2 regions of the Gordonia sp. QH-12 genome follow, and region 2 is predicted to be linked to the other one. Evidence: predicted binding sites of a transcription regulator. Region 2 holds the regulator's gene; the other holds the start of a gene.
What was found. The regulator LexA, encoded in region 2, represses DNA repair genes until DNA is damaged. The targets are predictions, from matches to a motif close to CGAACANNTGTTCG.
Positions count from the first base shown of each region.

Region 1: Y710_RS05495 (SAV_6107 family HEPN domain-containing protein) is a predicted target of LexA. The motif match lies at 11,647-11,660, and genes of this name have one in related genera.

Region 1 is NZ_KQ969285.1:180,044-194,861, reverse strand. It holds gene ftsW (putative lipid II flippase FtsW) at 1-570, opposite strand, end outside; gene murD (UDP-N-acetylmuramoyl-L-alanine--D-glutamate ligase) at 567-2,063, opposite strand; gene mraY (phospho-N-acetylmuramoyl-pentapeptide-transferase) at 2,065-3,156, opposite strand; gene Y710_RS05525 (UDP-N-acetylmuramoyl-L-alanyl-D-glutamate--2,6-diaminopimelate ligase) at 3,221-5,296, opposite strand; gene Y710_RS05520 (peptidoglycan D,D-transpeptidase FtsI family protein) at 5,425-7,341, opposite strand; gene Y710_RS05515 (cell division protein FtsL) at 7,364-8,176, opposite strand; gene rsmH (16S rRNA (cytosine(1402)-N(4))-methyltransferase RsmH) at 8,182-9,210, opposite strand; gene mraZ (division/cell wall cluster transcriptional repressor MraZ) at 9,460-9,897, opposite strand; gene Y710_RS05500 (DUF3040 domain-containing protein) at 10,352-10,762, opposite strand; gene Y710_RS05495 (SAV_6107 family HEPN domain-containing protein) at 10,895-11,428, opposite strand; gene Y710_RS05490 (GNAT family N-acetyltransferase) at 11,766-12,434, shown strand; gene Y710_RS05485 (LppM family (lipo)protein) at 12,513-13,331, shown strand; gene Y710_RS05480 (methylenetetrahydrofolate reductase) at 13,374-14,357, opposite strand; gene Y710_RS05475 (polyprenyl synthetase family protein) at 14,472-14,818, shown strand, end outside.
Region 2 is NZ_KQ969286.1:134,930-149,747, reverse strand. It holds gene Y710_RS06480 (proteasome assembly chaperone family protein) at 1-287, shown strand, start outside; gene Y710_RS06475 (DEAD/DEAH box helicase) at 284-2,428, shown strand; gene Y710_RS06470 (hydrogen peroxide-inducible genes activator) at 2,412-3,398, opposite strand; gene Y710_RS06465 (peroxiredoxin) at 3,537-4,124, shown strand; gene Y710_RS06460 (alkylhydroperoxidase, AhpD family) at 4,180-4,719, shown strand; gene Y710_RS06455 (aminotransferase family protein) at 5,000-6,232, opposite strand; gene Y710_RS06450 (SRPBCC family protein) at 6,273-6,734, opposite strand; gene hrpA (ATP-dependent RNA helicase HrpA) at 6,771-10,475, shown strand; gene nrdR (transcriptional regulator NrdR) at 10,529-10,978, opposite strand; gene Y710_RS19055 (LysM peptidoglycan-binding domain-containing protein) at 11,001-11,621, opposite strand; gene lexA (transcriptional repressor LexA) at 11,805-12,464, shown strand; gene Y710_RS06425 (putative PEP-binding protein) at 12,491-14,209, opposite strand; gene Y710_RS06420 (DeoR/GlpR family DNA-binding transcription regulator) at 14,349-14,818, shown strand, end outside.

The sequences.
Region 1 (14,818 bases), on a different contig from region 2:
GACGATCGAGATCAGCAGAATGGGCAGGGAGGCCTTCTGCAGCGTCCGCACGGGCATCCGCAGCGCGATGTAGAACAGCACCAGACCCAGGGCCACGAACATCACCTGCGTGGTGAACATCCCGTAGGCCGAGCCGTCCTTCGCGTAGCCCTCCACAGCGGACGCCGAGAGCACCATCATCAGGCCGAGCGCGATGAGGATGACGGTGATCGAGACGATCAGGTGGAACGAGGTCAGGGGCCGCGCGAGCAGATTCCGGACTCCCCCGGCGAGGAACGCCGCACCCGCTTTGAGATCCGATCCGCGCATCAGGCGAAGCCTGCGAAGCGGGTCCGCGTCCGCGGTGCCGCCACGCCGGGCGCTCCGAGTGGACGCGGTCCGGCGATTCCGGCGCCGAGCCGACCGGTCTGCGACTCTCGCCTCCGACTCTCCATCAGCGCTTTCGGGGGCGTCAGGACGGTCGGAGGTGTCGCCGGGCGCCTCGGCGGCGTCCTCGCCCTCGGCGGCGGAGCGCGGCGCCGAATCCTCGACGTCCTCCGCGACGCCGGTGTTCTCGTCGCCGGAACTCATCGGTTCGCGCGGGAGTCGGCGAGGGCGGTCGCGGCGGCGGCGAACGACTCGCCGCGCTGCGGATACCCGGCGAACATGTCCAGGGAGGCGGCCGCCGGTGCGAGGAGCACCGCGTCCACCCCTGGCGAGTCCGCCTGCGCCAACTCCCAGGCGGCACCGACCGCCTGGCTCATCACCGCGTCCGACGATCCGGTCGCGGAGACGGCACGTGCCCGTTCACCAGTCCGCTGAGTCATCACAGAGCCATCGTCCCCTGTGAATACTGTGACGGCTGGGACTTCTGGGGCGTGTCGCGCAATCGCGTCGAGAATGATCTGCCGATCCCGGCCGATCGCGACGACTCCGGCCAACCGCGACACTGTTCCGGCGATCAGGTCGTCGACGGGTGCGCCCTTGAGCAATCCGCCCGCGATCAGCACGACACGCTCGTGTGCGACCACCGCAGCGTGGGCAGCGTGCGGATTCGTGGCCTTCGAGTCGTCCACGAAGGCGACGCCGTCGATGCGCGCGACCACCTGACCGCGATGCGCGGCCGGCCGGTAGGCCCGCAGTCCGCGCGCCACCGCCTCGGGATCGATTCCCACGGCGCGAGCGAGCGCAGCCGCGGCGAGGGCGTCCGACAGTCCCGACGGTCCCGCCGGCCGCACATCGGCGGCGGGGATCATCGCGAGGGTGCCGTCCCCGAAGGCGCAGTCGACCAGCGTGCCGTCGACGATGCCCAGCATTCCCGGTCGCGGTACGCCGAGGGTGAATCCGACCCGCCGGGAGTCGGGCCCGACCGGCAGCGCCGCCGCGCCCGCATCGTCCTCACCGACCACGGCCACCCGGCCGGTCAGCGCTCCGGCCTTGGCCTCGGCGTACGCCTCGCGTGAGCCGTGCCAGTCGAGGTGATCGTCCGCCACGTTCAGCACCACGCCGGCGTCCGGCCGGACCGACGGCGCCCAGTGCAGCTGGAACGACGACATCTCGACGCACAGGACGTCGGCGCGCGGCTCGGCGCGGAGCGCATCGGCCACCGTGAGACCGATGTTCCCGCAGGCCAGACCGCTCTGTCCGGCGGCCGTGACGATCGACTCGATCATTCCCGTCGTGGTGGTCTTGCCGTTGGTTCCGGTGATCACCAGCCAGGTGCGCGCGGGTCCGAACAACCCGGCGCGATCGGCGCGCCACGCGAGTTCCACATCACCCCACACCGGCGTACCCGCTGCCGCGGCCGCCACCAGCAGCGGCGTGTCCGGGCGGAAGCCGGGTGAGACGACGATCAGCTCGATGCCCTCGGGCAACTCCGCGGTGCCGTCATCGGCGACGAACTCCTCCGGCGTGTGCACCGGCACGCCCCGGCGTACGAAATCGGCGCCCGCCTGCGGGTCCGCGAACGTCTGATCCATCACCTCGGGCTTCGCACCGAGTTCCAGCAGCAGGTCGACGACGGCCACTCCGGTGGCACGACCGCCGGCCACCAGAACGCGGGCCTGTTCCAGCGAAAGCCCCATGTCAGCCCGCATGCGAGATGAACTCGCCGTAGAACAGGGTCAGTCCCAGCGCACAGGAGATGGCCGTGAGCAGCCAGAACCGGATGATCACCGTGGTCTCGGCCCAGCCGCCGAGCTCGAAATGGTGATGGAAGGGCGCCATGCGGAAGACCCGCTTGCCGGTGGTGCGGAAGAAGGCGATCTGCACCACCACCGAGACCATCTCGGCGACGAACAGCGCGCCGATGACGACCATGAGCAGTTCGGTGCGCGTCGTCAGCGACAGACCCGCCACCAGACCGCCGAGCGCGAGCGAACCGGTGTCGCCCATGAAGATCTTCGCCGGCGCGGCGTTCCACCAGAGGAAGCCGAGGCAGGCGCCGCCCGCCGCCACCGCGACGATCGCGAGGTCGAGCGGATCGCGCACGTCGTAGCAGGCGCTGGCGTTCTCGGCGTTGGCCGGGAGCGGCGCGCAGGGATTGCGGTACTGCCAGAACGTGATCAGAACGTATGCACCCATCACCATCGCCGCCGAACCCGCGGCCAGACCGTCGAGACCGTCGGTGAAGTTCACGGCGTTCGACCATGCCGCGACCACCAGCCAGCAGAACAGCACGAAGCCCACCGCGGTCAGCGAGATCACGTTGATGTCGCGCGTGTACGAGAGGTACTCGCTGGCCGGTGTCTGGCCCTCGGCGTTCGGGAACTGCAGCAGCAGGACGCCGAAGATGACCGCCGCGATCATCTGCCCGACCGACTTGGCGGTCTTGTTCAAACCGAGGTTGCGCGATTTGTAGATCTTGATGAAGTCGTCCAGGAATCCGACGGCGGCCAGCGCGGTCGCCAGGCCGAGCACCAGCAGACCCGAGGCGGTGGGGCCGCCACCGTCGTCGAGCAGCCCGAACAGATGCGCGCCCAGGTAGCCCAGCCACAGCGCCGCGACGATCGCGACACCGCCCATCGACGGCGTCCCCCGCTTGGACTGGTGGCTCTGCGGCCCCTCGACCCGGATCTCCTGGCCGAAGCCCTGCCGGGAGAAGACCTTGATCAGGACGGGCGTCAGCAGAATCGACACTGCCAGCGAGATCGCGCCCGCGATCAGTATCTGGGTCACTGCATGTCCTTACTTGTCGGAATCTGTGAACTAAGAATCTAGCGCGAGCCGCCGCTCCGGCAGGTCAGCGGGTGAGCACCTCGACCGGGAGTCCGGCGTCCTCACGCCAGTACGCGAGCAGCGTCTCGCCGAGTTCTCCCCCGGCCAGCAGCACCAGGTCTCCGGGCTTCGGAGACTCGGCGGGCCGTGTACGCAGATGGTCGACGGCTGCGGCGGGCGAGGCCACCAGCACGGCCTCGTCACCCCACGACCCCTCCATCACCGCGCCCTGATGCAGCGCCCGTACGGTACGGAGATCTTCGCCGACGGCGATCACCTGATCGACGGCCAGCCGGACGATCTGCCGGCCCAGGCCGTCGTGGTCGACGCACCGCGCGTTCTCGTCGCGTCCGTCCGCATCGGCGAACTCACCGGCGATCACCCAGGTCCGGCGGGCCGACTCCCCTCCTCGGTGGGCACTGCCGACTCCGGTGTCGGCGGCCAGCGCCACGAGTTCGCGGACCGCCCGGCGTGCCTCGTCGATGCCCGCCTGCGGGTCCACCAGCAGCACCCGCAGCGCCGGCCGCGCGTCGACGGCGTCATCGACCACGCGGGCGTCGAGCAGCTCGCCCAGCACAGACCGATCGTCGAACGGATATTTCACGCCGTCGATCTCCTGCCCCTTCTCATGGCCCTTACCCGCGACCAGCACCACGTCGCCCGCCTGCGCCCAGTCGACCGCCGCGGCGATCGCCTCGCGCCGGTCGCCGATCTCCCGGATCTCCCCGCGCGCGTCCGCCACCGCCCGCGCTCCCGCGAGCACCGCCGTCCGGATGTCCTCGGGCCGCTCGGACCGCGGATTGTCGTCGGTGACGATCACCAGGTCGGCGCCGCGTGCCGCGGCCGCGCCCATCAGGGGCCGCTTCTCGGTGTCGCGATCGCCACCCGCCCCGAGGACGACGGCGATCCGTCCCGGCGTCTGGGCCGCAAGGGTCGCGAGAACCGCCTCGACCGCGGCCGGCTTGTGCGCGTAGTCGACCACGGCCAGGAAATCCTGTCCGCGCTCGACCTTCTCGAGCCGGCCCGGCACCGCCACGCGGGCCAGACCGGTGACCGCCGTCCCCACGTTCACTCCGGCCGCCGCACTCAGCGCTACCGCGAGGAGAGCGTTCGCGACGTTGTACGCACCCGGCAGGGGAACCGTCAGCTCCACCTCCGAGCCCTCCGGCGTGGCCGCCAGAACCGTCTGCGACCCCGGCTCGGTCCGTACCGTTCCGACCACCGACCAATCAGCCGCACCGGTGGTCGACACGGTGGTCACGGACGTACCGGCGACCGCGGCCATCTTCACGCCCCACGCATCGTCGACGCAGACCACGGCGCGTTGCGCCCGGGTCGACGAATCCGCCCGGAACAGCCGGGCCTTGGCCGCGAAGTAGGCGTCCATCGTGTGGTGGTAGTCGAGGTGGTCCTGCGAGAGATTCGTGAAGCCCCCGACGGCGAACCGGCAGCCGTCCACGCGGCCGAGTTCGAGGGCGTGGCTGGAGACCTCCATGACGACGGTGTCGACTCCGCGCTCGAGCATCACGGCGAACATCCGCTGGAGGTCGGGGGCCTCCGGGGTGGTCAGCGAGCTCGGGACCACGGTTCCGTCCACGCGGATCTCGACGGTCCCCAGCAGTCCGACCACCCGTCCCGCGGCCCGCAGAGCGGCCTCGGTCAGGTAGGCGGTCGTGGTCTTGCCCGACGTCCCGGTGATACCGATGAGGGTGAACTTCGACGACGGGTCGCCGTAGATGCGCGCCGAGACCTCCCCCAGCACCGACCGCGGGCGGTCGTGCACCAGCACCGGCACCGACCCCAGGCCGGGCGCGGCGCGAATCAGGTCCAGTCCCGCCGCATCGGTGAGCACCGCGACGGCACCGGCGGTCGACGCCTGGCCGGCGTATCGAGCACCGTGGGTGCGGTCGCCGGGCAGCGCGGCGAACAGGTATCCGGCACCCGCGTCCTGCGCACGCAAAGTCGCGCCCGTGACCTCGGCGTCGGCGCCGTCGAGAACCAGACCGAACTCGTCCGCCAGTGCGCTCAGGGCCACCGGCCGGAGGTGCTCCGGGCGGATCGGCCCACTGCTGTTCGTCGCACCGGCTCCCGGCTCCACCACTACCTCAGACCTCCGCCTTGACCTTCTCGTCCCGTTGAGACGTACTCGTCTCGCCGACGTCTCCCCCTCGTCCGCCGGAGCGCACGCGGTGATGACGCAATGAATCTACCGTGCGATGCGGCGCGCCCTCACGCCTCCAAGCGCAGGCGCGGAGCCGGCTGCGCGGAGAACGGCACCTGGTCGTGACGCAGAAGCCACGAACCGATGGTTCCGAACAACGGCGCCGCGGACTGACCGCCGCTGCCGTCCGAGCTGCGCACCGGATTGTCCATCATGATGCCGATGACGAACCGCGGCGCGTCGGCGGGCGCGATACCCGCGAAGGTGATGTTGTAGCTCGACCGCGAGTAGCAGTTGCAGGACGGGTCGACCTGCTGTGCGGTACCGGTCTTGCCCGAGGTCTGGTAGCCCGGGATGGCGCCGGTGTAGCCGGTGCCGTTCTGCACACCCTCCGGGTCCTTCTGCATGACGGCACGGAACATGTCGCGAACGGTCTTGGCCGTCTGCGGACTGACCACCCGCACCGACTCCGGCTTGCTCACGCCGGCCTCGTCCTCGTCCTCGGGAGCGATGATCCGCGGCTGGATCCGAACCCCGTCGTTGGCGATCGCCTGGTACATCGACGTCATCTGCAGCAGCGTGGTCGACAGACCCTGACCGATCGGCAGGTTGGCGAACGAGCCGCCCGACCACTGACTCAGCGCGGGCACCGCGCCGGGGCTCTCGCCGGGGAGGCCGACTCCGGTGCGCTGACCGAGCCCGAAGCGGTCGAGCATGTCGGCGAACCGCCGCTCACCGACCTTCTGCGCCAGCATCAGTGTGCCGACGTTGGACGACTTCCCGAAGATGCCGGTGGTGGTGTAGGGCGCGGTGCCGTGCACCCACGCGTCGTTGACGGTGATACCCGACATCCGAATCGACCCCGGCACCTGGTGCACCTCGTCCGGGGTGGTGACCCCGTATTCGATGGCCGCGGAAGCGGTCACGATCTTGTTCACCGACCCGGGCTCGAAGGGCGAGGTCACCGACCGGTTGCCGAGATCGGCCTTCTGCTGCTCCGAGAGCGGCCGCGAGGCGTCGAAGGTGCTGTCGTTGGCCATCGCCAGCACTTCGCCGGTGTGCGAGTCGAGCACCACGGCGGAGACGTTGTGCGCGCCCGACTTGTCCTTCGCCAGGTTCACCTGGCTCTGCACGAACCACTGGAGGTCGGAGTCGATCGTGAGGTGCACGGTCTCTCCGTCGACGGCCGGATGGACGTTGCGCTTGCTGCCCGGGATCACCGCGCCGTCGCGACCGCGGTCGAAGGTCTCGGTGCCGTTGGTGCCTGCGAGCACGGAGTCGAGCGACGATTCGAGGCCGATCAGACCGTTGCCGTCGAAGTTCACATCGCCGACCAGGTTGGCGGCGAGTGAACCGCCCGGGTACAGGCGGTTGCTCTGCCGCTCGGCGCCGACCTCGGGGAACTCGTCCTGGATCTTCTTCGTGACGTCCAGCGACACCAGGCGGGCGAGGTAGACGAAGTCCTTGTCCGACTTCATCTGTGCCAGCAGATCGTCGGACGCGATGCTGCCGCCGAGGGCCGACGAGACGCCGTCGGCGATCTGCTTGAGGCGCACGTCAACGTCCGGGACGGTCGAATCCTTCTTGTGTTCCTCGGCGATCTGCTTGCGTACGGCCTTCGGTTGAAAGGTCAGTGCCCGTGCGTCGTCGGTGTGTGCCAGCAGGCGTCCGTTGCGGTCGACGATGCTCCCCCGCACCGCAGGCAGTTCCTGGGTGATCGATCGTTGCTGCGAGGCCTGCGCCGAGATGGAGTCGGCCGCGATCACGTGCACGTACAGCATCCGGCCCGCGATCACGAGAGCGACCACCGCGACGAGCACGGTCAGGATCCGCTGGCGGACGACGAACCCCGACGGCCCCGAACCGGAACGTTCGGGGGGACGGGGAGGCCTGGGCGGAGGCGTTCCGGTGCCGTTCGACGACGCGCCGGACGGGCGGCCTCCCGCCCTCGCCTCGGCTGCGCGCGGTGTACGGGTGCGGGTCATGATCTTCCGATTGTCGCGCGCATCAACGCGCGGGCGCGGTATTGGCGGGCGGCGTGGCGGTCGTCGAAGACGCCACATCGGTGGGCCGACTCACCCGATTCCGGACATCCGGGCGCACCGAGGTCTGGGGTGCCGGATTCGTCCGAGACTGCGATGTCGGGACCGAGGACGGGCGGGGGTTCGGCGCCGGCCGCGGGTTCGGCGCAGGCGTCGACGGCGCCGGAGCGGGAGTGGTCGCCGTACGCGGCGGTGCACTCTGCGATTGTTCGCCACCGAGTCCCTCGGAATCGTCGACCTTGTTCTTGTCGATCTTCTCGACGGGGTCCGGCGCCGGGTTCAGGTCCGGAAGCGGGCTGCCGGTCGCCGGTGTGGGAGTGCCGCGGAGCCGTGGCTTGCCGTCTGCTCCGACGATGATCTCGGCGGCGTTCGACGCCGGAACCATCCCCTGGCGAGCGGCCGCCCGCGCGATCGCGGGCGCCTGGTCGCCTGCGTCGGCTGCCGCCTTCAACTCGGCGGCACGGGCCTGCAGCTCCTGGTTCTCCTTGCGGAGCGCGTCGATCGAGTACGAGTCCTGCGCCGATTTGGTGGTCAGGAACAGAGTCAGCGCGAGGGCGCCCATCACCAGGACCAGGATCGGCACCACGAGCGGGACTCCGGCGATGCGGCGCCCGGTCATCGGCAGCCGGGCTCCGGTGCGCTCACGGCGAGTGCGCCGATCGAGAGCCCGCTGGGCCGCCTTGGATCGCGACGGACGCTCGCTCGCCGCGGCGCCGGTGCGCCGTCGACGCTGACGGTCGGAACCCTCGCGTGGTCCGGTGGCGGTGCGAGTGTCCACAAGCGTCACTGTGCTCCCCTTCCGTCTGCGGTCCCGCCGCCGCGACCCGCGGGGTGGTTCGGTGCGATACGTTCGATGGCCCGGATCCGGACAGGGGCCGAACGCGGGTTGGCCGCACGTTCGGCCGCGTCTGCCTGTTCGGCTCCGCGAGTGACGAGCGAGAACCGCGGGGCGGTCCCCGGCAGATCGACCGGCAGACCGGCCGGGGTGGTGTTCTCCACCGCACGGACGAAGTCGCGCTTGACGATTCGGTCCTCGAGCGACTGGTAGCTCATCACGGCGACCCGGCCGCCGACCGCGAGTACTTCGAGCGCCGCCGGGATCACCCCGCGCAATGAGTCGAGTTCGTGGTTCACCTCGATCCGGAGCGCTTGAAAGGTCCGCTTGGCCGGATGGCCACCGGTCCGCCGGGTCGCCGCCGGGATGGTGGCGTACAGGAGCTCCACGAGACGTCCGCTGGTGGTGAACGGCTCCTTGGCGCGTTCCCGGATCACTGCCGAGGCGATCTTCCCCGCGAACCGCTCCTCGCCGTACTCGCTGAGCACTCGGGCGAGAGAGCCGTGGTCGTAGGTGTTGAGGACGTCAGCCGCCGTCAGCTCGTCGTCGGGATTCATCCGCATGTCCAGCGGTGCGTCGACGGCGTACGCGAACCCGCGTTCGGCCCGGTCCAGCTGCATCGACGAGACCCCGAGGTCGAGGAGCACCCCGTCGACCTCGTCGCGTCCGGTGGCGGCGACCACCGACTCGATCTCGTCGTAACGATTGTGGTGGAACTCCACGCGGTCTCCGAAGCGTTGCAGACGCTCGGAGGCGATGCCGATCGCCGATGTGTCGCGGTCGATGCCGACGACGTGCAGACCCGCCAGGCGTTCGAGGAAGTACTCTGTGTGGCCGCCGGCGCCCAGCGTGCCGTCCACCAGGACCGCGCCGCCGCCGTCGGGCGACCGACGGGTGAGAGCCGGTTCCAGCAGCGCGAACATGCGATCAGCCATCACCGGAACGTGTCCGTGTTCGCCTTGCCGCGGTGCGTTCACCCCGCTCCCTCCCTGCTGCCGTGAGAACCGTGCCGATAATTTCTGGGCGTCGCCCCCTGCGACGCTCCGGAGACCACCGGCATCGATGCCGTGGAACTGCGGCGGTGTGGGCCTGCGATGAGACGGGGTCCCCGCCCGAGCGCACCTGGCGTTGGGGAAGTACGTCAGGGTCGATCGGGCCGAGGCCTCGACTCACCGCAGCAGTCGTGATCTCCGAATGTTCAATTCACGTGTGTCGACGCGATCCCGTTACAGGATCGAGTCGAGGGCGGACGATCCCGCGTTGGAGAACGCCTCCTCGTGCTGGGCCTGGTAGTCGCGCCAGCTCTGCGCGTCCCAGATCTCCAGGTGGTCGTACGAGCCGATGACGACGCACTCCTTGGTGAGCCCCGCGTAGTCGCGGTGCTCGGCCGAGAGGTTGACGCGGCCCTGCCCGTCGAGCCGCTGCTCGTCGGCGCCGGCGAAGAAGTACCGCAGAAAAGCGCGGGCCTCCGGGTCGTTGCGCGACGCGGTGACCGCCTTCTCGGCGATCGCGTCGAACTCCTCTGCCCGGTACACCGACAGGCTGCGGTCCTGGCTGCGTGTGACCATGACTCCTCCTGCCAGCGCGTCGCGGAACTTCGCGGGCAACGTCAGTCGCCCCTTGTCATCGAGCTTGGGCGTGTAGGTGCCGACGAAACGAGCCACGTCGACACCTCCTCACCCTCCCGGGTTCGGCGGTTCCGGTTCCCCCTCGCCCAGTGATGCCCACACTACCCCACTTCCCACCACATTCCACCCCGCAGGCCCCACCGTTTCCCCACCATCAACTATATGAGCAGGTCAGAGTGCCTGAGCTTCACTGGATTCTCAGCAATCATCGACGTGTCGCAGCTCACTAGTGTCGTTACGAAAGGGGTCAAAAGGTAACGAAGTGACTGGTGAGACCAACCAAGAGCGGTAGGTGGGGCATTGTGGGGAGAGGGGGTGGGGCACTGTGGGGAGACGGGGTGGGACGCTGTGGGGACACCTCGGAGACAGACGTTCCCGAGATACGAAAAACGGGGCCGCATCTTCCTTTCGGAAGTTGCGACCCCGCCAGGGAGATCGTTGTCGACGCAGGGCACGTCAGGCCGTCAGCCGCCGGTGCCGACGGCCGGTTCTACAGATCGCGGTCGTCCCGCTCGAAGCGACGGTTGAAGCGATCCTCCATCCGTCGGCTCAACGAGCCGTGACCGCTCGCGGCCTTTCCGGACTTCTTCGACGAGGAGGCGCCGTCGGGACCCGAGATCCGCCCGCGGCCAGCCATCAGGCCGAAGACCGCGGCCCCGAACATCAGCAGGAATCCGACGAAGCTGAGGATCTTCAGTCCGCCGACCTCGACGTCGACCATCATTCCGCCGACCAGCAATGCGAGTCCAGCGAGGAACCCGAGAGCGACCACGATCCGACGACGTGCGTTCGGCAAGCGCACCTTGTGGCGGGTGACGCTCGACGCGAACTTCGGGTCTTCGGCGTAGAGAGCGCTCTCTATCTCATCGAGCATGCGCTGCTCGTGCTCTGAAAGCGGCACCGCTCCTCCCTTACTGGATCGTGGCGAGGATTTCGTCTTCTCGCCTCTCTATGTCAATAGTACGAGCCCGAGCGCCCTTCGACCACCATTGGCCGACGATGCGTTCACAATCACGCCGATCATCCCGCGCACTCAAGCGACGGTTCCGCGCGCCGCCGGACGCTTCGAGGTGAGCTTCCCCTGCTCGTACGCCAGCAGCGTCGCGTCGGCCACGTCCAGGAACTCGACCGCACGGCGCTCCACGCGCGCGCAGAACGTGGAATCGACGGTGCGCACCAGCCCCGCCTCGACGTGCGAGCGCATGGTCGAGAGTTCGCCGAAATAGTCGGCGAGTTCCCGGCACTGGGGAGCACGCTCCTTGATCCGACTCCACGCGTCCGCCGCACCGCGGCGTCGGCGGACGCGGCCCGAGGGCTCATAGATCTCCAGCACCGCGCCGGCGGCTCGGATCGCCGCGAGATAGAACAGCCGGAATCGCTCGGCCCCGTCGTCGTCCACCGACGCCGCCTGCTCGAACAGGTCCTCTGCCCGATCCAGGAGATCGCGGCTGCGGTGCACCACGTGCGGGTCGACTCCGTGATCGGCTTGTGCACCGGACACCGACGGGGCGGGTGCGAGATGCAACCCGGCGAACTGCCGCCCGGACCGTTCTGCTGACCGCTCCATCCCAACTCCTCCGTGTCGGCGCCCGGCTCTGTCGGGCTCGTGACGAAACCATGACAGAGGGGTACGACAAAGAGGGCGTTGCGACGACGGGCCCGACGGCCGGCCGTCGCACGGCGCCGGCACTCCCGCGAAGACTTCGACAGCGGACCCCGTCACCGATGATCGGTGGCCCGGCGATGTCTTCCCCATCGCCGGGCCACTGGACCGCCCAACCGATACGAACATCAGTTCGACAGGCGTCAACCGTAGCCGGTGTGAACGCCGATGGGCAAGTGCCGCTACGCTCCCAGAGTCTGGCAGCCGCAGACGAATCGAGCCGACGACGAAGGGAACGGGCATGTCACTGGACGCCTCCCCGATCCGCGTCGCGCGCCTCCCGGCCGATCTGGCACACCTGTGGCTCGATCCCGCGGTGCACACCTACATCACCGCCATGCACTACCCCCGCGGAAGCGAAGCCCACCGGTTGCCGCTGTGGCGCGATCACATCGCGCGCCCCGGGTGGTCGGCTTTCGGCGCGTTCGCGACGCTGTCCGCGCTCGACTCGCTCCGGCCCACGTACTCCCGGCTGCGCGTGCGCGCACCGCTGGCGCTCTCGGATCGCGAGATCCTCGTCGGGGTGGCGTACGGCTACCGCGGTGCACCGGACCAGTGGTGGAACCGCCAGCTGTATTCGGGACTGCTACAGGCCGGAACCCGGCCCGCCGACGCGCGCGAGTTCATGCGCGACTACTTCGAACTCACCGAACTGCATGTGCATCCGGCCGGTCAGGGCCGCGGCGTCGGCCAACGGCTCCTGACATCGCTGCTCTCGGGCAGACCGGAGAGCAAGGTCCTCCTCTCGACGCCCGAAGTCCAGGGTGAGGCCAATCGCGCCTGGGGCCTCTACCGCCGCCTCGGCTTCGAGGATGTCCTGCGGCACTTCACCTTCGCCGGAGACGCCCGGCCGTTCGCCTTCCTCGGACGCCCGCTCCCTCTTCCGGACGCCGGTCCCCCGCCGCGATGACCGGCCGCCCGCGGTCCGTCCGACGCACCGATGACGACACTGCGCAGGTTGGCGCATCTCTTCTGGCACGATGAGTCGGTGACCTCGTTCCGCCGCACCGCGCTCGCCCTAGCCGGACTGTTGGCACTGATCCCCGTGCTCACCGGTTGTCTCACCAAGTCGACCACGGTCGGAGACCAGTTCTCCGGCACGGTCATCATCGCCACGTCACCGGATCAGCATCCGCAGAAGCCGTCCTTCGACATCCCGGCCTCGCTCAGCGGCCAGGTCTGGACCACCGACTTCCCGGAGAAGTCGGATGAGAGCAGTGCCGTACCCGCCCCGTCGACGCAGAGTTCGCGCCCCGGCGGACAGGCCGCGCCGTCGCCCGACGGCAAGGTCGGGTCCGAGCTCACCTTCGACAGACTCTCGGCGGGTCAGTTCAGCCAGCTCGGCGACATCATCGCCGCCGCCCTCCCCGACCCGTCTGCGACGGTCCATCTCAAATCGTCCCGCAGCGGCGACATCGTCCGTTTCCGCGGCTCGGCGTCGCTGACGGACGCCGATCCCGGCAGCGTGTACTTCTCCCTGTCGATCACGTTCGGCGGTGAGGTGGTCGCGACCAACGGTCATCAGGCGGGCGACGACACGGTGGTCTGGACGCCCAGCCCGGGACAGAACGTCGACCTGCAGGCCGATTCGGAGTACGCGGATCCGGCGACCGCCGCCGTGCCCAGCTGGACCTGGTTCATGTTCCTGCTGTGCGCGATCATCGTCGCGATGGTCGTCTACGCGGCCTACCAGAATCGGGACCGCTCACCCCGTCCGGGACGCCCGAAGCGCAAGCCCGAGGCGCCGCAGTCCGACGAGGAGTCCCCGAAGCCCGAGCGCGAGACATCCGGGCGCGGCGCCGACTGACGCCGTCCGCGTGCGGTCGCCCTCTCCGGCGGACCGCACGTCTCAGACGCCGGCCAGCGCCCCGCGCGTGTCGATGCCGATGCGCTCGAGCACCTCGCTGGTCGCCTTCGCGAAGTTGAGGCTGCAGAAGTGCAGGCACGGCACCCCTTCGGAGATGAGCCGCAACGAGGCCTCCGTGCACAGGTCGATGCCGACCGCACGCACGTCGGCCCGATTCTCCTCCGGTCCGTCGCCCGCCGCCTTCGCGAGCCGTTCCTCGACCGCCGGGGGGATCTTGCTGCCGGACAGTTCGGTCATCCTGCGCGCCGAGGCCAGCGAGGTGATCGGCATCATCCCCGGGATCAGCGGTTTGGCGCCCTGCTCGGGATCGGCGGCGACGATACGGTCGCGCAGGCGGAGGAAGTCGTCGACGTCGAAGAACATCTGCGTCACCGAGTACTCCGCGCCCGCCCGCAGTTTCCGCACCAGATTTCCGGTGTCGGCGGCGAGGTTGGGCGCGCGGTGGTGGCCTTCGGGGAACGACGCGACGCCCACGTGGAAGTCGCCGAGTTCTCCGATCAGGCGCACCAGTTCTTCGGCGTACGCCACGCCTTCCGGGTGCTTGACCCACTCACCGAGCGGATCACCGGGCGGATCACCGCGCAGGGCGAGCAGGTTGACGATGCCCTTGTCGGCGTACGCGCCCACCAGGCCGCGGAGTTCGTCGACGCTGTGGTTGACCGCGGTCAGATGCGCGACGGTCAGCAGCGTGGTCTCGGTCGCGAGTTCGCCCGCGATGCGCACGGTCCGGTCGCGTGTCGATCCGCCCGCACCGTAGGTCATCGACACGAAGGCCGGGTTCATTCGTTCGAAGATCCGGACCGCACGCCACAGTCGCGCCTCCTCGGCGGCGTCGCGCGGTGGGAAGAACTCGACGGAGAACGGCACCGGCCCGGAGTGCGGGTCGGCCAGACGCTCCACGACCGACTGCCCCGGGCGGGCGCGGACGTCGGAGTCGGTACTGATCGGATCGGTCACCCCAGTCATCATACGGACACCCGGCGAGCGGCCCGCGGCCGCCGATGCCGCGGCTGTGCCCGCGATCACCGCCGCTGCGGCGCGTGGCCGGGCTGTCGACGAGGACCGGTAACCTTGCCAGTCGTGGTCAACATTGCGCACGTGCCCGCCGCGGTCGACGAGATCCTGACGGCGTTCTTCGACTCCGGCCGGCCTGCGCTCGACGACATCTACCCCGCGGTCGCGGAGGCCGGCGACGTGCTCGCCGACTTCGTGCTGTCGGGCGGCAAACGGGTGCGGCCGCTGTTCGTCTACGCCGGCTGGCGATGCGGCCCCGAAGCGGCCGCCGACACCGGCCCCGGGGAGTCGACGGCATTGCGGGTCGGCGCCGCGATCGAGTTGATCCAGGCCTGCGCCCTCATCCACGACGACATCCTCGACCGCTCCGACACGCGGCGCGGCCGCCCGACCGTCCACCGCCGGTTCGAGGC
Region 2 (14,818 bases):
TGCGCGAGCAGATCGACGGCGAGGTGGCCTCCAATGCGGAGGTCGCGGCCGTCGTCACGTCGCTGGAGAACCAGTACGACGCCTACATGCGCGCGAAGAACGAGCAGGCCTCGCTGCTGGCCGCCGACCAGGACGTCCCCTCGGGCGACGAACTGGGTGCGGAGTTCGAGCGGTTCCTGGCCGAACACGCCGCGGAGTTCGACGGACTCGGCGACGGCGCCTTCCCGGAGCCGGACGACGAGAGCGACACCGGACCCGACGACACACAAGGACGTGATCCGAGCTGACGACGCCGGCCACGGAACCGAGCGACACCGTTCCGCTGACGCCCACCACTGACGAAGATCTCGCATTCGAGAGGTTCACGACGTGGTGGGCGTCTCGCGGGCTCGACCTGTACCCGCATCAGGAGGAGGCGCTCCTCGAGCTCGTCTCGGGCAGCAACGTGATCCTGGCGACGCCGACCGGATCGGGCAAGTCGCTCGTCGCCTCCGGCGCCATCTATTTCGCGCTCTGCCGGGGGCGGCGCGCGTATTACACAGCGCCGATCAAAGCCCTGGTCAGCGAGAAGTTCTTCGATCTGTGCGATCAGTTCGGTGCCGCCAATGTCGGTCTGCTCACCGGCGACGCGTCGGTCAACGCCGACGCGCCGATCGTGTGCGCGACCGCCGAGATCGTCGCCAACATCGCCCTGCGCGACGGCGCCGGATCCGACGTCGGCGTCCTGGTGGCCGACGAATTCCACTATTACGGCGAGTCCGACCGCGGCTGGGCCTGGCAGGTCCCCCTGATCGAACTGCCGGATCCGTCGCCCGAGACCGCTGTCGACCGGCAGCCGCAGTTCCTGCTGATGTCGGCGACGCTGGGCAGCATGGACTTCTTCGTCGACGACCTCACTCGCCGCACCGGCCGCACCACCGTGCCGGTGACCGGTGCGCAGCGGCCCGTGCCACTGCAGTACCGATACGCGATCACCCCGATCCACGAGACGATCGCCGAGCTGATCGACGCCGGCCGGGCGCCGGTCTACGTGGTTCATTTCACGCAGCAGCAGGCCGTCGAACGCGCCCAGGCGCTGCTGTCGGTGAAGATCTGTGACAAGGAGGAGAAGGCGGCCATCGCCGAGGCGATCGGCGACTTCCGGTTCCAGACCGGCTTCGGTGGCACCCTGTCGAAACTCCTGCGGTCGGGCATCGGCGTGCATCACGCGGGCATGCTCCCCCGCTACCGGCGGCTCGTCGAACGGCTGGCGCAGGCCGGCCTGCTGAAGGTGGTCGCCGGAACCGACACCCTCGGCGTGGGCATCAACGTACCGATCCGCACCGTGCTGTTCGCGGGCCTGACCAAGTACGACGGCCACCGGGTGCGCCGGCTGCGAGCGCGGGAGTTCCACCAGATCGCCGGCCGTGCCGGCCGGGCGGGTTTCGACACCGTCGGCTACGTGGTGGCCCAGGCACCCGAACACGACGTCGAGAACGCGCGCGCCGTGGCGAAGGCGGGCGACGACCCCAAGAAGCTGCGGAAGGTGGTGCGCCGCAAAGCCCCCGAGGGGTTCGTCAGCTGGGGCGAGAAGACCTTCGAAACGCTGATCGACGCTCCCGACGAAGAGTTGAAGTCGCATTTCCGGATGACCACCGCGATGCTGATGGAAGTGCTCGAACGGCCCGGCGACTGCTTCGCGGCGCTGCGGCATCTGCTCGAGACCAACCACGAACCGCGCTCGCGGCAACTGCGCCACATCAAGCACACCATCGCGCTGTACCGCGACCTGTGCGAGACCGGGATCGTGACGAAGCTCGACCGGCCCGCGGCGGACGGGAAGCACGTGGAACTCTCCATCGACCTGCCGGAGAACTTCGCCCTCACCAATCCGCTCTCGGCGTTCGCGGTCGCCGCGTTCGAACTCCTCGACACCGATTCGGACACCTACGCGCTCGATGTGATCTCGATACTCGAATGCACCCTCGACGATCCGCGCCCCGTGCTCGTCGCGCAGCGCAAGCAGGCGCGCGACGCCGCCGTCGCCGAGATGAAGGCCGACGGGATCGAGTACGAGGAGCGCATGGAGCGACTCGAGCAGATCACGTGGCCGCAGCCGCTCGCCGAGGAGATCGGTTTCGCATACGAGACCTATCGCCGGGGCCATCCCTGGCTGGCGAACACTCCCCCGTCGCCCAAATCCGTCCTGCGGTACATGCGGGAGCGGTCGATGACCTTCACCGAGCTCATCTCCGACCTAGGGCTCGCGCGCAGCGAGGGCGTCGTCCTGCGGTACCTGACCGACTGCTACCGCGCACTGAACAGCGGGTTGCCGATGTCGGCGGTCACCGACGAGATCGAGGACATCACCGACGAACTCGGCGATCTGATCCGCGACGTCGACTCCAGCCTCATCGACGAGTGGGAGCAGCTCACCGCTCAGGTGTGAGGTCGACGGCGGTGCCGTCGGTGCCGCCGGACCGCGTGCCCGCCGGGGTCACCGCGCCTCCGTCGGCCACCAGTTCGGCGATGTCGGCGGCCAGCGCGCGGTAGGCCTCGCCCCGGCCCGACGACTCCCGGTACACGAGGCCGATCGTGCGGCCGGGCCGCGGACGCGCGAACTCGGCCGTGGCGAGTCCACCCGCCGCGGTCTCGACGGCCACCGCGGTCTGCGGGATCAGCGTCACTCCCAGACCGCCTTCGACACACTGCACGGCGGTCGTGAGCGACGCGGCCCGCGTCTGACGCAGATCGGGTGAGACGCCGGCGAGCTGACACACCTCGAGAGCCTGGTCGCGCAGGCAGTGTCCTTCGTCGAGCAGCAGCAGCGGAAGATCCTCCAGCATCTTCGGCGACAGCCGCTTCCGTCCGGCGAGCGGATGTCCTTGCGGCAGCGCGAGGACGAAGTCCTCGGCGTACATCGGGATCTCGCCGATCCCCGGTGCGCCGGCGGGCAGGGCGAGGACCGCCGCATCGAGGGCTCCGTCGCGCAATTGTCCGAGCAGACGGTCGGTCTGATCCTCCACCACCAGCAGATCGAGCGCCGGTCGGCGCTCGGCGAGCCCGTGCAGCACCCGGGGCAGGATGTAGGGCGCGATCGTCGGGATCAATCCCAACCGGAGAGTCCCCGACAGCGGGTCGAGGTCGCCGGCGGCATCGAGCAGGAAGTCGTCGACGGCGTCGCACACCGCGATCGCCGACCCGAGCAGCCGGCGGCCCTCCGCCGTCAGCATCACCCGCCGGGTGGTCCGTTCGACGAGCCGGAGTCCGAGCCCCGCCTCCAGTCCGGCCAGCGCCTGTGACAGCGAGGGCTGACTGACCCCGAGTTCGGCTGCGGCGGAGCCGAAGTGCAAGTGCTTCGCCACGGACACGAACGCCCTCAGTGCGGTGATGGGCGGCTGATAACTTTGATCGGTCATGCCTATCAATATAGTGACTACTATCGCATTTGCTTTTCACTGGGTTTCGGGCAGAATGGACTCCAGGCGGGAAACCGACCGTTTCTCCGCCGGAATCTTCTCTCCCGCAACATGAATCCGAATTGAAGGAGTACACACATGGCTCTGCTCACCATCGGCGACCAGTTCCCGGCCTACAACCTCACCGCCGTCATCGGCGGCGACCTCTCGAAGGTCGACGCGCAGCAGCCGGACGACTACTTCACCACGGTCACCAGCGACGACCACGCGGGCAAGTGGCGCGTCGTCTTCTTCTGGCCGAAGGACTTCACCTTCGTCTGCCCCACCGAGATCGCCGCCTTCGGCAAGCTGAACGACGAGTTCGCCGACCGCGACACCCAGGTGCTCGGCGCCTCGATCGACTCGGAGTTCGTCCACTTCCAGTGGCGCGCCCAGCACGAGGACCTCAAGACCCTCCCCTTCCCGATGCTCTCGGACCTCAAGCGCGAGCTGGTCGAGGCCACCGGCGTCCTCAACGCCGACGGCGTCGCCGATCGCGCCACCTTCATCATCGACCCGAACAACGAGATCCAGTTCGTGTCGGTCACCGCGGGCTCGGTCGGCCGCAACGTCGACGAGGTCCTGCGCGTGCTCGACGCCCTGCAGTCCGACGAGCTGTGCGCCTGCAACTGGCGCAAGGGCGACCCGACCATCAACGCGGGCGAGCTCATGAGCGCGGGCGTCTGATTCCGGCCGTTCCCGGATCTCCCACGCCACCTCACACTCGAAGGGATCGAGCGATATGAGCATCGACAACCTGAAGAACGCACTCCCCGAGTACGCCAAGGATCTCAAGCTGAACCTCTCCTCGATCAGCCGCACCACGGTGCTGAACGAGGAGCAGCTGTGGGGCACGCTGCTGGCCACCGCCGCGGCGACCCGCAACGCCACCGTGCTGCGTGAGATCGCCGACGAAGCCGCCGACAACCTGTCGGCGGAGGCGTACAACGCCGCCCTCGGCGCCGCCTCGATCATGGGCATGAACAACGTGTTCTACCGCGGCCGCGGCTTCCTCGACGGCAAGTACGACGACCTGCGTCCCGGTCTGCGGATGAACATCATCGGCAACCCGGGCGTGGACAAGGTGAACTTCGAGCTCTGGTCGCTGGCGGTGTCGGCGATCAACGGCTGCGAGCACTGCGTCGGCGCGCACGAGAACGTCGTCCGTGAGGGCGGGCAGGACCGCGAGGTCGTGTTCGAGGCCCTCAAGGCCGCGTCGATCGTGGCCGGCGTCGGCCAGGCGATCACCTCCGCCGAGGCACTCGCCGCCGCGGGAGTCTGACGGACTGCCGCCCGCACCACTGCGGGCCACATGCGGGCAGGCCCCGAGCGCGTGAACTTCACGCGCTCGGGGCCTGCCGTCATTTCAGGTGGGCAACCGCCGTCTGACGTCAGTCAGTCGGTCAGGCGGCGGCCACCTCCTCAGTCCTGAAATTCACCATTTCTCGGACCACCTCCTTCCCTGTTGACGAGCAGAACGCTACGCCGATGCCCGGAGCGGCCGCAACGGGTTTTCCGGGGAGGCTTCGGGGTATCGATGTGGTGGCCGTCGATATCGGTGGCTACAGCTCCCGCACGGCTTTCGCCACCCGATCGGCGAGCTCCCCCACCTCGTCCGCGGTCATGATGAACGCCGGCGAGATCTGCAGTGCGCCCTGACCGGCCACCCGGCCGCTGACACCGTGCTCGCGCAGCTTCGTCACGGCGGCCGCTCCCTTCGACGGGTCGGCGAGCTGTACCGCCGTCACTGCTCCCAGACCGGTGCGGACCTCGCCGACCTGAGACAGCTCCGCGAGCGGCGCGAACGCCGCGGCGAGGTCGGACTCGAGACGGCTCGCCGTCTCGAGCAGTCCCTCGCGCTCGATGATGTCGAGGTTCACCAGTGCGGCCGCTGCCGCTGCGGCGTGGCCGCCGTAGGTGTATCCGTGGCGCCACCACGTGCCGCCGGCGAAGAACGGCGCCGCCACCCGCGGCGCGACCACCAATGCGCCCATCGGCACATACCCGCTGGTGAGTCCCTTGGCCGTGGTCATCATGTCGGGATCGAGACCGAATCGGGAGGAGGCGAACCACTCCCGGGCCCCGATACGGCCGAACCCGGTGACCACCTCGTCGGCGATGAACAGCACGTCGTGGTCGCGGCAGATCTCGCGGACTTCGCGCAGGTAGCCCTCCGGCGGCGGATACACTCCGCCCGCGCCCAGGATCGGCTCGGCGATGAAGGCCGCGATGCGATCGGCTCCGATCCGCTCGACCAGCCCCAGGAGACTCTTCGCGTCATCCCACGCGACGGTCTCGGTGTCGGACATCAACTCGCCGTAGCCCTCGCCGTTGGCGTCTATGCCCGCGAGCGAAGTGCCCGCGACGTGCATCCCGTGATACGCCCGGCTGCGTCCGACGACGATCGTCTTGTCGGGCGCGCCCTGCTCGACCCAGTACCGGCGCGCCAGTTTGACCGCCGACTCGACCGAATCACTGCCGCCAGAGGTGAACAGCACCTTCGAACCCGGTACCGGCGCGATCGCGGCGATGCGCTCGGCGAGTTCGACGGTGATCTCCGACGCCACGTCGCCGAAGTTCGAGTAGTGCGCGAGCGTCGACAGCTGCCGCGCCACCGCGTCGGCCACCTCGGTGCGACCGTGACCGATGTTGGCGAACCACAGACCCGCGGTGGCGTCGATGTATTCCCTGCCGCTGTCGTCGTAGACACGCGTCCCGCGTCCGCGCGTCACGATGAACGGTCCGTCCGCGGTCACCGCACCCATGTCTGCAAAGCCGTGCCAGAGAGAACCCATGCCTTGAATATCGCACTTCACCCCGGGTTGCGCTTCCCTCTCAGCCGGACTCCGCGAGCCGGGCGAGACGGTCGATCGACGACGCCAGCCGTTCGCTCGTCGTCGCCCTGGCGCGGGCTTCGCGCTTGGGGTCGTGCAGTTCCGTCCAGTCGTACGTGTGCACCACACGGGTGCCGTCGGCGTGCTCGAAGAGTTCCCAACGCCAGAGATGGCCGGGCGGATTCTTCCCCACCTCCGACGGCAGCCACGCGATGAGACGTCCCTCGTCGAACTCGACGACGTGATTCTCGCGCACCGCACCGGGTTTGGTGAGCCGCATGGTGAAGACGTCGCCGACGCGGCGCACCCGCCGGCCTCGCTCGGCCGCGGTGAGGTTGTCGTTGCCGTCCCACTCGGGCTGACGGGCGGGGTCCGCGATGAGCTCGAAGATCCGGCTGCGCGGTGCGGCGACGATCCGCTCGGCGGAGACGACGCGTGCGGAGGACTCTGTTCCGGGTGTCATCACCGCATTGTGGCCCACCGTAGAATCAATGTCATCATGCCTTCCGCGATCCCGTCTCCGGACCTGTCCGCCCTGACGATCTCCTATCCGCCGGAACTCCCGGTCAGCGCCTGCCGCGACGAGATCGCCGAGGCCGTCTCCGCACACCAGGTGGTCGTGATCGCGGGCGAGACCGGTTCGGGCAAGACGACCCAGTTGCCGAAGATCTGCCTCGAACTCGGCCGCACCTCGATCGGTCATACGCAGCCTCGGCGGATCGCGGCGACGTCGGTGGCCCGGCGGATCGCCGACGAGTTGGGCACCGAGATCGGCGGGACCGTCGGGTATCAGGTGCGCTTCTCCGACAAGGTCGGCAAGGACACCCGCATCAAGGTGATGACCGACGGCATCCTGCTGCGCGAGATCGGCCGGGATCCGCGGCTGTCCGGTTACGACACGATCATCATCGACGAGGCGCACGAGCGCAGCCTCAACATCGACTTCCTGCTCGGCTATCTCAAGCAGTTGCTGCCGACCAGACCGGATCTCAAGCTCATCATCACCTCGGCGACCATCGAGCCCGACCGCTTCGCCCGGCATTTCGCCACCACCGCGGACACGGTGCCGATCTTGGAGGTCTCGGGGCGGACGTACCCGGTCGAGATTCGGTATCGGCCGCGCGAGAGCGACGACTCCGACCACGACGACCTCGATCAGATCGCGGCGATCGACGCGGCGGTCGGCGAGCTGTGGTCGCACGCCCCGGGCGACATCCTGGTGTTCCTGCCGACCGAGCGCGACATCCGGGACACGGCCGATGCCCTCCGCCGACGCAGCGCGGCCGAGATCGTTCCGCTGTTCGCCCGGCTGTCGGTCGGTGAGCAGCAACGGGTGTTCGCCCCGTCCAACGGTCGGCGGATCGTGCTGGCCACGAATGTCGCCGAGACGTCATTGACCGTTCCCGGCATCCGGTACGTGATCGATGCGGGTACGGCTCGCATCTCCCGCTATTCGACCCGCACCAAGGTGACTCGTCTTCCCGTGGAACGGGTCTCACAGGCCAGCGCCCGTCAGCGCGCGGGTCGCTGCGGCCGGGTGGCGCCGGGCATCTGCATCCGCCTGTACTCGGAAGACGATTTCGACGCTCGTCCGGAGTACACCGACCCGGAGATCCTGCGGAGCAATCTCGCCGCCGTCATCCTGTCGATGCTGTCGCTGCGGCTGGGCGACATCAACGACTTCCCGTTCGTGCAGGCGCCCGACCCGCGAGCGGTCCGCGACGGCATGGCACAGCTGTCCGAACTGGGAGCGGTCACCGGCACCGATTCCGCGTCCGCGCGGCTGACCAAGATCGGCAAGCAGCTCGCGCGGCTGCCCGTCGACCCGAGGTTGGGCCGGATGCTGGTTGCCGGACACGACAACGGCTGCCTCGATCACCTGCTCGTCATCACTGCGGCGCTGGCCCTGCCCGACGTTCGGGAGTTCCCCAGCGACAAGCGGGAGGCCGCCACCGCCGCCCATCGCCGGCACGCGGTGCCGGGGTCGGAGTTCCTCGGGCACCTCAAGCTCTGGGAGTATCTGACGGCCAGGCGCGCGGAACTCTCAAGCAGCCAGTTCCGCAAGATGTGCGAGCGAGAGTTCCTGCACTTCCTGCGGATCCGCGAATGGATCGATCTGCACCGGCAGCTGCGGCGCACCGTCAGCGACCTCAAGTGGCAGATCCCGGACACCGAGGTGGACCCGGCAGCCGTTCATCGCAGCGTGCTCTCCGGCCTGCTGACCAACATCGGTGCGCGGCAAGGCGACTCACGCGACTATCTGGGCACCCGAGGCACGAAGTTCGCGATCTTCCCCGGATCCTTCCTCGCGAACAAACCGCCCGCCTTCGTCGTGGCCGCCGAACTCGTCGAGACCTCGCGCCTGTTCGCACACACCGTGGCCTCGATCGATCCGGCCTGGGTCGAGGAGTTGGCCGGCGACCTGGTGACGCGCACCTACTCCGAGCCGCACTGGTCCACCCGCCGCGGCGCGGTGATGGCGTACGAGAAGGTCAGCCTGTACGGAGTTCCCCTGGTGGTACAGCGCCGCGTGAACTACGGGTCGATCGACCCGAAGACCTCGCGCGAGATCTTCATCCAGGAGGCACTGGTCGCCGGACGCTGGCGTAACCGTCATGCGTTCTTCGCCCACAACGCCGAGCTGCTCCGCGACGCGTCCGAGACCGAACATCGCGCGCGGCGTAGGGACCTGCGCATCTCCGACGACGAGCTCTTCGAGTTCTACGCGGCGCGCATACCGTCCACCGTGGTGTCGACACGGCATTTCGACTCGTGGTGGAAGAAGGCGGGCCGCACCGATCCGGCGCTGCTCAACCTCCGGCCCGAGGACTTGCTCGGAGACGACGTCCCCACGGCCGCCGACTATCCGGCCGCCTGGCAGCAGGGCGAGACCCGCCTGGAGCTCCGCTACCACTTCGAGCCCGGCGCACCCGATGACGGCGTGACCGCGATCATCCCCGAGCCGCTCCTGGCACATGTGCGAGACACCGGATTCGACTGGCTCGTACCCGGGATGCGCGCCGAACTCGCGACGCAGCTGATCAAGTCGTTGCCCAAGGGCCTGCGCAAGTCCATGTCCCCGGCGTCCCGGTACGCCGAACTCGCTCTCAGCCGACTCTCGGTGCGCAGCGAGCCACTGCTCACCGGCCTGGCTCGCGAGCTGTCGTCGATCAGCGGGGTCACCCTGGCTCCGCGCGATTTCAATCCGTCGGCACTCCCCCCGCATCTGCGGATGCACTTCGCAGTCACCGGCACAGACGGCGCGATCATCGCGCGCGGCGACCGGCTCGCCGCGCTTCGCACCGACCTGTCTGCCGACGCCGACCGCGACCGCCGTGCGCCCCTGCACCGCGAATGGACCGCCGACGGTCTGGGCACCCTCGCCGACTCCGAGACGGCGACCGTTGCGGGACAGACGATCACCCGCTATCCCACGCTCGCGACCGTGCCGGGACAGGGCGTACGCATCGCGAAGGCCGCCACCTCCACCGAGCGCGACGCCGGCATCGCCGCCGCCGCCGGAGAACTCCTGCGACTCGCGATCGCGCCGCCCAGCCGCAAGCTGGCGTCGACTCTGCCGCCGCCGGCCAAGCTCGCGCTGAGCCAGAGCCCGTATCCGGACGTGGACGCGTTGCTGGCCGACTGCACGGCACGGGCGGTCACCGACACCCTGGCACGGGAGCCGGAGTTGGCCGCCCTGCGCAGTCCCGGTGACTTCGGCGCGCTCTCGGCGCGGCTGGGGCCGGTGATCCGGTCGCGCGCACCCGAGTACTTCGACGCCGCCGTCGCGGCGCTCGCCGAATACTCCCCGGTGCGCCGGGCCGTCGACGCCCGGTCCGGGACTCTCGCCGCCGACGACGTCTCCGATCAGGTCAACGATCTGATCTTCGACGGCTTCGTCGGCGCGACGGCATTGGAGCATCTGCGCTCGCTGCCGCGCTATCTGACCGCCGCGCGGCTGCGCCTCGAGTCCCTCAACACCGCCGCCGGCCGGGACAACGAGGCGATGGGCGCCATCGACAGGGTGGTGGCGGTCTGGAATAGGCGCCTCGCCCAGCTTCCGGCCGCACGCCACGAGGCGCTGAACGAGTTGGTGCAGTGGCGCCTGGAGGAACTCCGCGTGAGCCTGTTCGCTCAGCAGCTCGGCACCAACGGTCCAGTCTCCGAGCAGCGGATAATCAAGGCGATCGACAAGTTCAGCTGACTGCTCGGGGCGGTGGCTGACTGCTCGGACCGGTGGCGCCGGTGCCGTGAGTGTCAGTGACGGTCGCGGCGCAGCGAATCGATCTCGCGCTGGAAGTCGTCGGCCGACTCGAACGACCGGTAGACCGAGGCGAACCGCAGATAGGCCACCTCGTCGAGGTCGCGCAGCGGACCGAGGATCGCGAGACCGACCTCATTGCTCGGTATCTCGGCCGAACCCGACGAGCGCACGGTGTCCTCCACCTGCACCGCAAGCTTCGCCAGTGCGTCCTCGTCCACCTGACGGCCCTGGCAGGCGCGGCGCACGCCCTGCATCACCTTCTCGCGACTGAAGGGCTCGGAGATGCCGTTGCGCTTCACCACGGACAGCACAGCCGTCTCGACCGTGCTGAACCGCCGCCCGCATTCATTGCACGACCTGCGGCGACGGATCACCTGGCCGTCGTCGGCGACTCGGGAGTCGACGACACGGGTGTCGTCGTTCTTGCAGAACGGGCAGCGCATGCCATGACAATACCCGCCCGCCTCAGCCGTACTGCGGGGCGATAAGCGCTTGTCCGACATGCAGTCCCGATGTCTCGAGGCCGTTCAGGTCGCGCAGCTGGGCGATGACGCCCGCGGACGGCAACTCCGGAGCGATCCGCTCAGCGAGCGCGGTGAGCGACTCCCCCGACCGGACGTACACCACGTGCGTCGCCGCCGGCGACTCCGGCGTCGCCGCATCCTGGTAGCCCGCTCCGACGAGGGCGAGCAGCCACACCATGCCGGCGAGGGTGCCGCCGACCACCGCGGCCCCGGCCCACCGGCGCCTGCGGTACACCGCGGGCGACAGCGCGGTCCGGCCGGCCGGCGGCGCATCGAACATCACTCGCCGGTCCGCGACCGGGCGACGCCGCTCGGGGCGGCCGGTCGGGAAGCACGTTCCGCTCGAGTCGCCTCGCCCCGCTCCGCGTACTCCCCGATCACGGACCAGCGAGCCACGGACCACCGGGATGTCGCAGGTCATCGCCGACGCAGTGGAGTGCACAGCAGTGGAGTGCACAGCAGTGGAGTGCGCAGCAGTGGAGTGCGCAGCGGTGGAGTGCGCAGCGGTGGAGCGCACAGCGGTGGCGCGTCCGGTCGGGGCGGGTGCCGTCCTCGTGCTCATGACTCGTCTCCAATCGATCGCGTGTTCGAAGAACTCTTGTTCGATAGTTAACACGAGGGGTCCGACAAACGCCGACACGCGTCGAACAATTGTTTGAGTTTTGTGACCTACTCAACTAGCCTTTGGACCATCGATCGAACACAGCTGACGAAAGGCCCGACCGTGACCGACACGCCCGATCCGATGCTCTCCACCGCGACGCTCGAGGCCTCATTGACCCAGCGTCAGCGCGAGGTGCTCGAGGTCATCCGTCAGTCGGTCCGCGAGCGCGGCTACCCGCCGAGCATCCGTGAGATCGGCGAGGCCGTCGGACTCACCTCCACGTCGTCGGTGGCCCATCAGCTCCGCACGCTCGAGCGCCGCGGCCTTCTCAAGCGCGATCCGCACCGTCCGCGTGCGGTGAACGTTCGGGACGATCAGCGGACACCGCCCTCGGGCGGTGCCGAGGCCGACGGAGAGTCACTCCCCACGCCGACCTTCGTTCCGGTGCTCGGCCGGATCGCCGCCGGCGGACCGATTCTCGCCGAACAGGCCGTGGAGGAGGTCTTCCCGATGCCGCGCGAACTGGTCGGCGACGGTTCCCTGTTCATGCTTCGCGTGGTCGGCGAATCGATGATCGACGCGGCGATCTGCGACGGCGACTGGGTGGTCGTGCGCCAGCAGAACGTGGCGGAGAACGGTGACATCGTCGCCGCGATGATCGACGGCGAAGCCACCGTGAAGACCTTCAAGCGCACCGACGGTCACGTCTGGCTCATGCCGCACAACGAGCATTTCGAGCCCATCCCCGGCGACGACGCCGCCATCCTCGGCAAGGTCGTCACGGTGATGCGCCGTATCTGAGGCGCCCGGCCGGCCTCAGCGGGACATCACACCTCGCCGGCCAGAACCGCGCGAACCGCCTCGCGCGCCTGTGACGGACTCGTCGCGGCGATCGCGGCGGACGCCGCATCGCGGCACTGATCCATGGTGACGGTACCCAGCTTCAGTCCCACCGCGGCCGACGCCGCAGGCGCGGACGACAACGACGTCACACCCATCCCGACCAGCACACATGCCAGCAACGGATCGGCAGCCGCCTCGCCGCATACGCCCACGGGCTTGCCCTGGTCCCGACCGGCGTCCCCGACCCGCTGTATCAGCGCGAGTACCGCCGGCTGCCACGGGTCGGTGAGCGCCGCCAGCTCCGGCGACATCCGGTCCGCCGCCATCGTGTACTGGGTCAGGTCGTTGGTGCCGATCGAGACGAAGTCCACTTCGGCGAGGATCGCGTCGGCGAGGATCGCCGCCGACGGCACCTCGATCATCACCCCCGGCACCAGACCGCGTTCCCGAACCCGCGCGGCGAATTCGCGCGCCTCGTCGACCGTGGCGATCATCGGTGCCATCACCCACGGCGTCGCACGGCCGTCGTCGCGCGCCGCCTCCGCCAGCGCATCGAGCTGGTTGTTGCGGATGTCCGGATACGTCTGCACGATGCGGTTGCCGCGGACTCCCATCGCCGGATTCGGCTCGTCGGAGTGGGCGACGAACTTCAGTGGCTTGTCCGAGCCCGCGTCGAGGGTGCGGATCACCACCTTGCGCCCGGGAAAGGCGTCGATCACCTCCCGGTAGAGCTCTACCTGCTGGGCGACGGTGGGCTCGGCCGCGCGGTCCAGGAAGGCCAGTTCGGTTCGGAACAGTCCGACGCCCTCCACCGGCGCCTGCGCCGCCGACCGAGCGGACACGCCGTCGGCCACGTTGGCCAGGATCGCGACCGCGTGCCCGTCCGCCGTGCGGCCCGGCCCGCGCCAGGCCGCCGTCTCGGCCGCCCGCGTCGCCGCGGCCGTCACGGCGTCCGAGATGAGTCCGGCGTCCGGGGCGGCCCCCACCGTTCCCGCGTCCCCGTCCACGTAGCCCATGGCTCCGGAGGGGATCTCATCGAGTTCAGCGGCGGCGACCACGCACGGAATACCGAGTTGGCGAGCAATGATCGCCGTGTGGCTGCTGGGGCCGCCGAGCCGCATGCCCAGCCCGATGACGCGTGCCGGGTCCAGACCCGCGGTGTCGGCGGGCGCGAGGTCGTCGGCGAGCAGAATCGACGGTACGTCCGGCACGGGGATGCCCGGCTCCGAGAGCCCGAGGAGTTCGGCGACGACGCGGTCTCGGACGTCCAACAGATCGGTGACCCGTTCAGCCATGAGGCCGCCGAGCTTGGTGAACATCTCCACGAACTGCTCGGTGGCCGCGATCGCGGCGAGCGGCGCTCGAACGCCCTGCGCAATCGACTTGCCCGCGGCCGTCGCCCACCCGCGATCGCGCGCGAGACCGGCCGTGGCAGTCAGGACCTCGGCCGCGACGCCGGTGCTGTGGGAGGCCCGGTCGGCCAGCCGGTCGGCCACCACTCCGGCGGCGGCGGTGAAACGCTCCATCTCTGCGTCGCGGAGCTCCTCCGGAACGGGAGAGTCGTCGATGGCGTCGAAGCCGGGTCGCGGTGCGGGTCTGATGATCGGTCCGTACGCGAGGCCACCGACCACCGGAGTACCGGAGACGATGACGTCGGCGCGGAACGGGTTCTCGGCAGGCACGGGAGAAGTCACCTCGGTCATGTGAGAAAGATTACAGAAAGTCCTTGACGTGTCAACACGTACCCATGTAAACAAAGATGCGTAACCAACCAAATCAACACAGATCCACATCTTTGCACGATCCCCATCGTTGCATGAGATCGGACAGTCGGGAGAGCAGATGTACGCGGAGGAACGCCAGTCGGCGATCGCGAACGAGGTCCGCCTGCGCGGCCGCGTCTCCGTAGCCGATCTCGCCGCGCGCTTCTCCGTGACCGGCGAGACCGTGCGCCGCGACCTGGCTATTCTCGCTCGCAGCGGCCATCTGGTGCGCGTCCACGGCGGAGCCGTACGCCTCGACGTCGCCGCAGTGGTCGACGAACCTGATCTGGTGGTTCGGGAGGAGACCCACCGAGGCGAGAAGAGCGCCATCGGTGCCGCTGCGCTGGCATTCCTGCCCGCCGACGGCGGTTCCATCGTGATCGACGCCGGGACCACCACTCTGCAGTTGGCTCTATCCATCCCCGTCGACGCCCGCTTGACCTGCGTCACCAACAGCGTGCAGATCGCCGAGGTGGTGGCGGAGTTGCCCGGCTCCGGGGTGCTGCTGACCGGCGGCAGACTCCGGCCCAAGACCGGTGCCTCCGTCGG